DNA from 2 places in the Halalkalibacter lacteus genome. Region 2 is predicted to be linked to the other one. Evidence: a T-box and tRNA genes for the amino acid it is inferred to sense, from the RefSeq annotation. Region 2 holds a T-box; the other holds one or more tRNA genes.
The links. A T-box is a leader RNA that pairs with one kind of tRNA and senses whether it is charged. The one in region 2 lies ahead of ileS (isoleucine--tRNA ligase), so its partner is inferred to be a tRNA-Ile.
Positions count from the first base shown of each region.

Region 1: it encodes a tRNA-Ile, which carries the amino acid that the T-box ahead of ileS (isoleucine--tRNA ligase) is inferred to sense. The anticodon was not compared.

Region 1 is NZ_JAWRVL010000003.1:134,272-138,700, forward strand. Features, by position in the region: gene SAZ04_RS03355 (Na/Pi cotransporter family protein) at 1-1,363, shown strand, start outside; tRNA gene SAZ04_RS03360 (tRNA-Asn) at 1,585-1,659, shown strand; tRNA gene SAZ04_RS03365 (tRNA-Met) at 1,666-1,739, shown strand; tRNA gene SAZ04_RS03370 (tRNA-His) at 1,768-1,843, shown strand; tRNA gene SAZ04_RS03375 (tRNA-Ile) at 1,848-1,924, shown strand; tRNA gene SAZ04_RS03380 (tRNA-Ser) at 1,948-2,040, shown strand; gene SAZ04_RS03385 (superoxide dismutase) at 2,417-3,025, shown strand; gene SAZ04_RS03390 (MFS transporter) at 3,147-4,429, shown strand, end outside.
Region 2 is NZ_JAWRVL010000002.1:44,162-48,590, reverse strand. Features, by position in the region: gene ileS (isoleucine--tRNA ligase) at 1-2,051, opposite strand, end outside; T-box leader at 2,107-2,323, opposite strand; gene SAZ04_RS01695 (DivIVA domain-containing protein) at 2,391-2,867, opposite strand; gene SAZ04_RS01690 (YlmH family RNA-binding protein) at 3,040-3,816, opposite strand; gene SAZ04_RS01685 (YggT family protein) at 3,839-4,096, opposite strand; gene SAZ04_RS01680 (cell division protein SepF) at 4,123-4,429, opposite strand, start outside.

The sequences.
Region 1 (4,429 bases), on a different contig from region 2:
TATTATGGGCGCAAATATTGGAACGACGGTTACAGCTTTTATTATTGGGATTAAAATATCTGCTTATGCCTTACCGATTATTGCAGTAGGCGCTGCGTTAATTTTCTTCATAAAGGCTAAAAAAGTTAACAATTATGGACAAGTGATTTTTGGTTTTGGTGCACTATTTTATGGTCTGGAGTTAATGGGGACCGGTCTCAAACCACTGCGGGAGTTAGAATCATTTGCTGAATTGACGGTAAGTATGAGTGAAAACCCATTACTAGGTGTTGTAATTGGGACGATTTTTACTGTTTCTGTACAAAGTTCAAGTGCTTCAATTGGCTTATTGCAACAGCTCTATGAACAAGGAGCAATGGGATTAGATTCAGCACTACCAGTTTTATTTGGAGATAATATTGGAACGACGATTACAGCGATTTTAGCTGCAATCGGAGCTTCTGTTGCGGCCAAAAGAGCTGCATTAACACATGTAATTTTTAATTTGATTGGTACTGTTATAGTCTTAATGATCTATCCGCTTTTCTTTAACTTTATTAGTTATTTAGCAATCGAAATAGGTCTTAATCGTCCAATGACAATTGCTTTTGCGCATGGGATATTTAATGTATCTAACACATTGATTCAATTGCCTTTTGTTGCGTTATTAGCTATTATCGTAACGAAGCTAGTTCCGGGGGAAGAATATAGTATAGAATATAAAGCGAAGCATCTAGACCCTAGGTTTATTGGTAGCTCACCAGCTATAGCTCTTGGGCAAGCTAAACAAGAAGTTCTTAGAATGGCTGAATTTTCAGAAAGAGGTCTTTATGAGGTGAGTCAGTACTTAGAAAACGGTCAAAAGAGACATGCTGAAATGTCTATTCAATTTGAAGAGGCTATTAATAATCTAGACCGTAAGATTACTGATTATTTAATTCAAATTTCATCAAGATCCTTATCTGCTCATGATTCAAAAATGCACTCAATGTTGATGGATACCGTTCGAGATATTGAGCGAATTGGTGATCACATTGAAAATATTGTTGAATTAAAAGATTATCAAAAAGCAAATAAAGTTCATATTTCAGATAAAGCACTTGAAGACTTACGTGAAATGTCTGAATTGACTCTTTCTACACTGAAGGAAGCAATTCAATCATTGGATTTAATAGACGGAGAGATGGCTCGTTCTGTTCTAGAGAAGGAAGAGAAGATTGACAAAATGGAACGAAAGCTTAGAAAACAACATATTCATCGTGTGAACGAAGGAAAATGTTCTGGTTCAGCTGGTATTGTTTTTGTTGATATTGTAAGTAACTTAGAACGGATTGGCGATCACTCTGTAAATATTGCCGAAGCAGTGATTGGAGAAGAGCGTTAATTCTAAATGAATGAAGGTACTCAAAAGGCTTAAAATCGACCTTTTGAGATACCCTTTACAAAAACTCGTATCTTTAATGAAATGCTTGTTAATCTATAGTAATGTATGGTAAATTAGATCAGTATGAGCAGTCAATTTGCTCTTTATTTTTTTGGGGAAGAAAAAAGGTGTTGACGTTCACTGAATAGCATGATATTATAATCCTTGTCTTTAAAAGATATTCCACAGTAGCTCAGTGGTAGAGCTATCGGCTGTTAACCGATCGGTCGTAGGTTCGAGTCCTACCTGTGGAGCCATATTATGGCGGTGTAGCTCAGCTGGCTAGAGCGTACGGTTCATACCCGTGAGGTCGTGGGTTCGACTCCCTCCGCCGCTATTCCTGTAACATAAATAGATTTCTTGTGGCGATTGTGGCGAAGTGGTTAACGCATCGGATTGTGATTCCGACATTCGTGGGTTCAATTCCCATCAGTCGCCCCATAGAGGACCCTTAGCTCAGTTGGTCAGAGCAGTCGGCTCATAACCGATCGGTCGTAGGTTCGAGTCCTACAGGGTCCACCAACTTATATACATATTTGAAACACGGAGGAATACCCAAGTCCGGCTGAAGGGATCGGTCTTGAAAACCGACAGGCGGGTCAAACCGCGCGGGGGTTCGAATCCCTCTTCCTCCTCCATTACTATGAATAACTATAAGGATCTGCATATATGCAGATCCTTTTTTGCTATTTTACAAAACATTTGTTACAAAATATAGTTTTTTGTCGAAAGCGAATAAAGTGGCAGGAGCTGATGGATGTCTTGACGAAAATACACACTTAGTCCATTTTATTTTGTACATAGCAAATCTTTTAATGAAGTTTACTTTTCGTGAAATTAGGGTAGAGTAAATTTGTCTACTTTACTGAAAATAGTGAGCATAATCATTGCAAGAATGTTCAAGTTTTGGTAATGTAATTATTGGAAGACTTATGAAACAAAAATGTTGCTAAAGTCCACTTGTGGAGTTTCGACTCCACACTATTTTGTTACTTACTTTGAGGAGGAATTATAATGGCTTACGAATTACCACAATTACCTTATGCAGCTAACGCACTAGAACCTCATATTGATGAGGCGACAATGAACATTCATCATGGAAAACATCACAATACTTACATCACAAAGTTAAACGCAGCACTTGAAGGTCATGAAGATCTTGTAGGCAAAAGCATTGAAGAATTAGTTTCTAATTTAGATGCTGTTCCTGAAAGCATTCGTGGAGCAGTTCGTAATAACGGTGGAGGTCATGCAAACCACTTGTTCTTCTGGCAAATCCTTAGCCCGAATGGTGGGGGAGCACCGACAGGAGAACTTGCTGATGCAATCAACTCAACGTTTGGTAGCCTTGAAGCATTTAAAGAAGAATTTGCAAATGCAGGTGCTAATCGGTTTGGTTCTGGTTGGGCTTGGTTAATTGTTGATGGAGGAAAGCTTGCTGTAACAAGTACTCCAAACCAAGATACTCCTCTTATGGAAGGGAAAACGCCTATCCTTGGACTAGATGTATGGGAGCATGCATATTACTTAAATTATCAAAATCGCCGTCCTGATTATATTAATGCATTCTGGAATGTAGTAAATTGGGATGAAGTTTCAAAGCGTTTCAACGAAGCTAAATAAGAAAAGAACTTAAGTGTTATAATTAGGTTACAAAAAGTCCTTAAGGAAAAATCGCCTTAAGGGCTTTTTGTGTATAACCGCTTTTTGAGGTGACACACTACTTGTAAGGGTGGTGGAGTCGGTGAATAAGTTATTGCTAAAGAAAGTTATTGGTGATATAGAGGTGACAAGAGACTTAACTCTTTTGCTCGTAATAGGAGGGCTCTATGCGTTAAGTTTTGCTTTGTCTAATACATTTGTAAATGTTTATTTATGGAAACAATCGGGGGAGTTTGTTGATATTGCTCTCTATAATTTAGGTTCGGTTGTCATGCAACCACTAGCGTTTATAGTAGCAGGGAAAATAGCGAAAAAAATTGATCGCGTTATTGTATTAAGGGCCGGGGTTATTACACTTGCAGCTTTTTTTTTAACAGTTCTTTTTCTAGGAGATCAGGCGAATCAATATCTTTTGCTGTTGGGTGCGTTAATAGGGATGGGCATTGGTTTCTACTGGCTAGCCTTTAATGTTTTGACATTTGAGATTACTGAACCTGAAACAAGAGATTTTTTTAATGGATTTCTTGGGCTTTTAACATCGTTTGCTGGGATGATCGGACCTATTTTGGCTGGTTTTATTATTACAAGAATGGAAAAATTCACGGGGTATACAGTTATTTTTACCATTTCGCTTTCTCTCTTCGTTGCAGCTGTCTTAACTAGTTTTTTGTTACAGAGACGTTCAGCCGAAGGACAATTTTATTTTAAAAGAATACTTAAGGAGCGTAAGAAAAATTCAAACTGGCGGCAAATATTACGTGCCCATTTCTTTCAAGGCTTACGAGAAGGAACTTTTGTCTTTGTGATAGTGGTTTGGGTATATATTGCAACAGGGAGTGAACTTGCCATTGGTACATATGGCTTAGTAGCTTCGGCGGTGCAATTTGTTACTTATTATATTGTTACCCGTATCATTAAGCCGACGTTTAGAAAGAAACTAATCTTATTCGGTGGAATGATCCTTTACTCAGCTATTTTTATTATAGTAATAGGGGATTTAACTTTCACTAAATTAATTATGTACGGTGTAGTTGTCTCAATAGCTTATCCGATGCTACTTGTACCGTATGTCTCCCTTACATTTGATGTTATAGGAAAAGGATGGAAGGCTGCCGAAATGAGGGTAGAATATATTGTTGTTCGAGAATTATTTGTAAATTCAGGTCGAATTGTTTCTGTACTTGCCTTTTTAGCAACGGTGACATTTTTCTCAGAAGAAAAAGGAATCCCTATTCTTCTCCTTGTACTAGGGGCAGGTCACACTCTTATTTATTTCTTTGTACGGCATGTCCAATTTAAGAAAGATGAAGGTGGGGAAGGTTACAGTTTTGCCAGACAAAAAGGAGGAGATGGAGATTCCTCAGG
Region 2 (4,429 bases):
TCATTTAGTTTGACAAGCATAAACAAGTCTACACCTTCAAGGTCGTTTACATAGTCTTTTGCTGGATCAAAATCATGTAGGTTCCCAAGTAAAAAGCGGAATGTATTCCGAATTTTACGGTATGATTCAGACACTTGCTTTAAAATCTTATCTGAAACCCTAACATCAGCTTGATAATCAACAGATGCAACCCATAAACGGAGGATATCTGCTCCTAGTTGCTTCATAACATCGTTTGGAACAACAACATTTCCAATTGACTTACTCATTTTACGCCCTTTTCCATCTAGAGCAAACCCGTGACTCAACACACCCTTATACGGGGCTTTCCCTGTTACAGCAACACTTGTTGAAAGTGACGAGTTAAACCAACCACGATATTGGTCTGAACCCTCAAGGTATAAATCAGCAGGACGATTAAGCTCATCTCGTTCTTCCAATACAGCCTGGTGAGAAGAACCTGAATCAAACCAAACATCCATGATGTCCATTTCCCGTGTAAATGTCCCGTTTGGACTATGCTCCGAAGTAAATCCTTCCGGTAACAATTGATCTGTCTCCCATTCAAACCAGACATTTGAACCATGTTCACGGAACAAATGCGATACATGTTCGATCGTTTCATCTGTAATAATAGGCTCACCATTTTCCCCATAGAACACCGGGATCGGAACGCCCCAAGCACGTTGACGAGAAATACACCAATCGCCACGGTCACGCACCATGTTAAATAACCTTGTTTCGCCCCATTTAGGAAGCCACTCTACTTCTTCAATCGCTTTTAATAATTCGCTACGGAAGTTTTCAATCGATGCAAACCACTGCGCAGTTGCCCGATAAATAACTGGTTTTTTTGTGCGCCAATCGTGTGCATAAGAATGAGTAATGAAAGTAAGCTTCATTAAAGCTCCTACTTCCTCAAGTTTCTCCGTAATCGATTTATTAGCTGCATCATAGAATAGACCTTCAAATCCAGGTGCTTCTTCTGTCATATGTCCTTTATCATCAACAGGACATAATACATCCAAACCGTATTTTTGACCAACAATAAAATCTTCTTCCCCGTGACCTGGTGCTGTATGAACACAGCCAGTTCCAGCATCTAAGGTGACATGATCTCCACATATAACTAAAGACTCACGACCATAAATAGGGTGTGTGGCTTTCACAAATTCAAGCTCAGCACCTTTTATTGTTTTTAAGACTTCTAGCTTCTCCCACTCAAATTCTTTTTGAAGTTTTTCAAGAAGTCCAGCTGCGACCACATACTTTTTATCATTAACATTGACTACGTTATAATCAAGTTCGGGATGAACAGCAATTCCTAAGTTTGCAGGAATTGTCCAAGGAGTCGTTGTCCAGATGATGATATTCTCATCTCCTTTGAGAACCCCATTTCCATCTTTTACAGGAAACGCAACGTAAATTGAAGGAGAACGCTTATCTTGGTATTCGATTTCAGCTTCAGCAAGAGCTGATTCTGATGATGGAGACCAGTATACAGGCTTCTTCCCCTTATAGATATAACCCTTTTTTGCCATATCACCAAACACTTTTATTTGCTGTGCTTCATATGCTTTATCGAGCGTAACATATGGATTCCACCAGTCACCTCGAACACCGAGTCTCATAAACTGTTCACGTTGTCTGTCAATTTGCTTTTTAGCATATTCTTCACAAAGCTTACGAAATTCTGCAACACTCATTGATTTACGATTCACTTTTCCGCTCTTAGTAAGGGCTGTTTCAATCGGCAAACCATGAGTATCCCAACCGGGTACGTAAGGAGCATGATATCCACTCATTGATTTGTAACGTACAATGACATCTTTTAAAATCTTGTTTAATGCGTGCCCCATATGAATATCACCATTCGCATACGGAGGACCATCATGCAAGACAAATAATGGACGCCCTTTTGTGCGATCTTGAACTTTTTGATAAATGTCCATTTCCTTCCACTTTTCTTGTCTTTCTGGTTCTCGATTCGGTAAATTCCCACGCATCGGGAATTCTGTTTTAGGCATCAATAACGTATCCTTATATTCCATTTCTGCTTTCCTCCTAGATCAATTTATAAAAAACACAAAAAAACTCCTCCTCCCAAAAAGGGACGAGAAGTTAACCCGTGGTACCACCCTGTTGAAAAGTATTCATACTCTCCACTCATTCATTCGTAACGGGAATAACACGTTGCATCCTACTCTTATTTCAGTGCAAAACTAAAGGGTGATTTTCCAATGTGAACGTGTTCAGGCTCCCACCAACCCTGAATCGCTAAGCACGTTTAATACATTGTACTCGTCCCTCTCATCGTCTTTATCAACATTCATTTAATGAATACCATTATATGATAGCATTTTGAGAAGTGCAAGCTCATCAGCAAAAAATTATCGCACTTCCTCTTTTTCGGTTACTCCATCCCAATCATCCGTTTGAAGCATTTCAAGCTGAGCTTCTATCAACATTTTAAACCTCATTTTGTAAACAGATGCTTGTTTTTTTAACTCTTCCATATCCATCATCACTTTTCTTGATTTAGAAAGTGCATCATTAATAATTCGATCTGCATTCTTTTCTGCTTCTTTCACAATAAGCTGCGCTTCTTTCTGTGCATTGCTTCTTACCTCTTCTGCAGCCTCTTGAGCGACTAGAATTGATTTATTAAGTGTTTCTTCAATATTTTTAAAATGCTCAAGCTTTTCATCTAGAACTGTTACTTGTTCAAACAAGTCTTTCTTTTCACGAAGAACTGCTTCGTAATCTTTTATAACTTGATCTAGAAATTCATTAACCTCATCTTCATCATAACCACGAAACCCTCTTGTAAATTCTTTATTGTGGATGTCTAAAGGGGTTAAAGGCATATATGCCACCTCCAAGTTGTTTACGTTATTTCGCTTAATTAAAACTATAGCTACAAAATAACATTTGTTTTAAATGAGCATAGTAAGATGTTCTATAAATTACGATGTTCCCCTATAAATAAACAATATTTCGACACGAACATCAAAAATCCTGCAACTTTTTCAATCTTTCCTAACGCTTTCTTCCAAATCGCAAACGAATCTTTTCTTTTTTCGTTAATCCTTCGATTGCAGATAATCGTGCTCGTCCAAATCCTCTGACAGATATGTAATCGCCTTCCTGCAAAAGAAAGTCAAGACGGTCAACTGTTTTCCAATTAACTTTTGCTAACCCTTTTTCAATAAACGGAATAACTTTTGATCTCGAAAGCTTGTACATTTGAGCAAGAACAACATCCAATCTCATTGAAGAAACAGTTATTACTGCTTCTTCCCATTCGTCTTTAGGTATAATGTGCTCAGATAGAGGAATTCGATTCAACCGGACTGATGCTCTTCCAATTGTTTGAATGTTCATTTCGACATAGTCAGCTATTTCACTCGCAACAACTATTTGCGCAATCCCGTTTTCACTAATAAAAATGTCTCCAAATTTCTCGCGTTTCACACCAATATTCATCATAGAACCTAAGATGTCACGATGTTCTAACGTAACAAATTTGAATGGGTATTCAATGGAGAAAAGAGTAAGCCTAAAGTCATCAACGGACGTTTCTAAATACGGCGGCGCAAGATGAAGACGACATCGCTCTGCAAAACGAGAGCCTCCCGCAAAAGAGAGGCTCACTTCATCATCTTGTCCGACTATGGTCCGAACAATTTCTTGTTGCCTTGGATCGAGAAAATCACTCAATCGGTCCAAATGACGTAACGTAACATCACCTTGCCACTCGATTACTTGGTCAACAAAAGGCCGCTCTTCCTCACGAAAGTGCTGATAAATACTAATTGTTGGTCACTCCCATCTCTTTTTATATCCCAAAAAGTGATGCGACACCCGTACTCGCTAAACGTAATACAATAATCGCGACGATAGGAGATAAATCAATCATTCCAAGTGGCGGAACAAATTTTCTAAATGGTTCTAAATATGGCTCTACAATTCGACCTACAAATTGACCAAGTGAAGACTCCCGTGCATTGGGAAACCAAGACATAAGGATATAACCAATAATAAAAAAAGAATAAATATATAATGCTTGATAAAGCAATAACCCAATTGTTTGCAAAATACTCACCACCTTCTACCTACTAACTATTCAAAATGCTCCTGCATCATTTCTGTAATTGTTCCTGATACATCTACATTATCAGGAGTACATAAAAAGATGTTTGAACCGATTTTTTGGATGTCTCCTCCAATAGCATACACTGTTCCACTCAAAAAATCGACTATACGTTTTGCTTGATCATGCGAGATGCGCTGTAAGTTAATAATAACAGCTTTTCGGTTCTTTAGGTGATCAGAAATCTCTTGTGCTTCATCATAGGTCCGAGGCTCAAGAAGCATCACTTTCGTTCCTTTTTGTACACTTTGCAAACTAACGACATTCTGTGGAGAA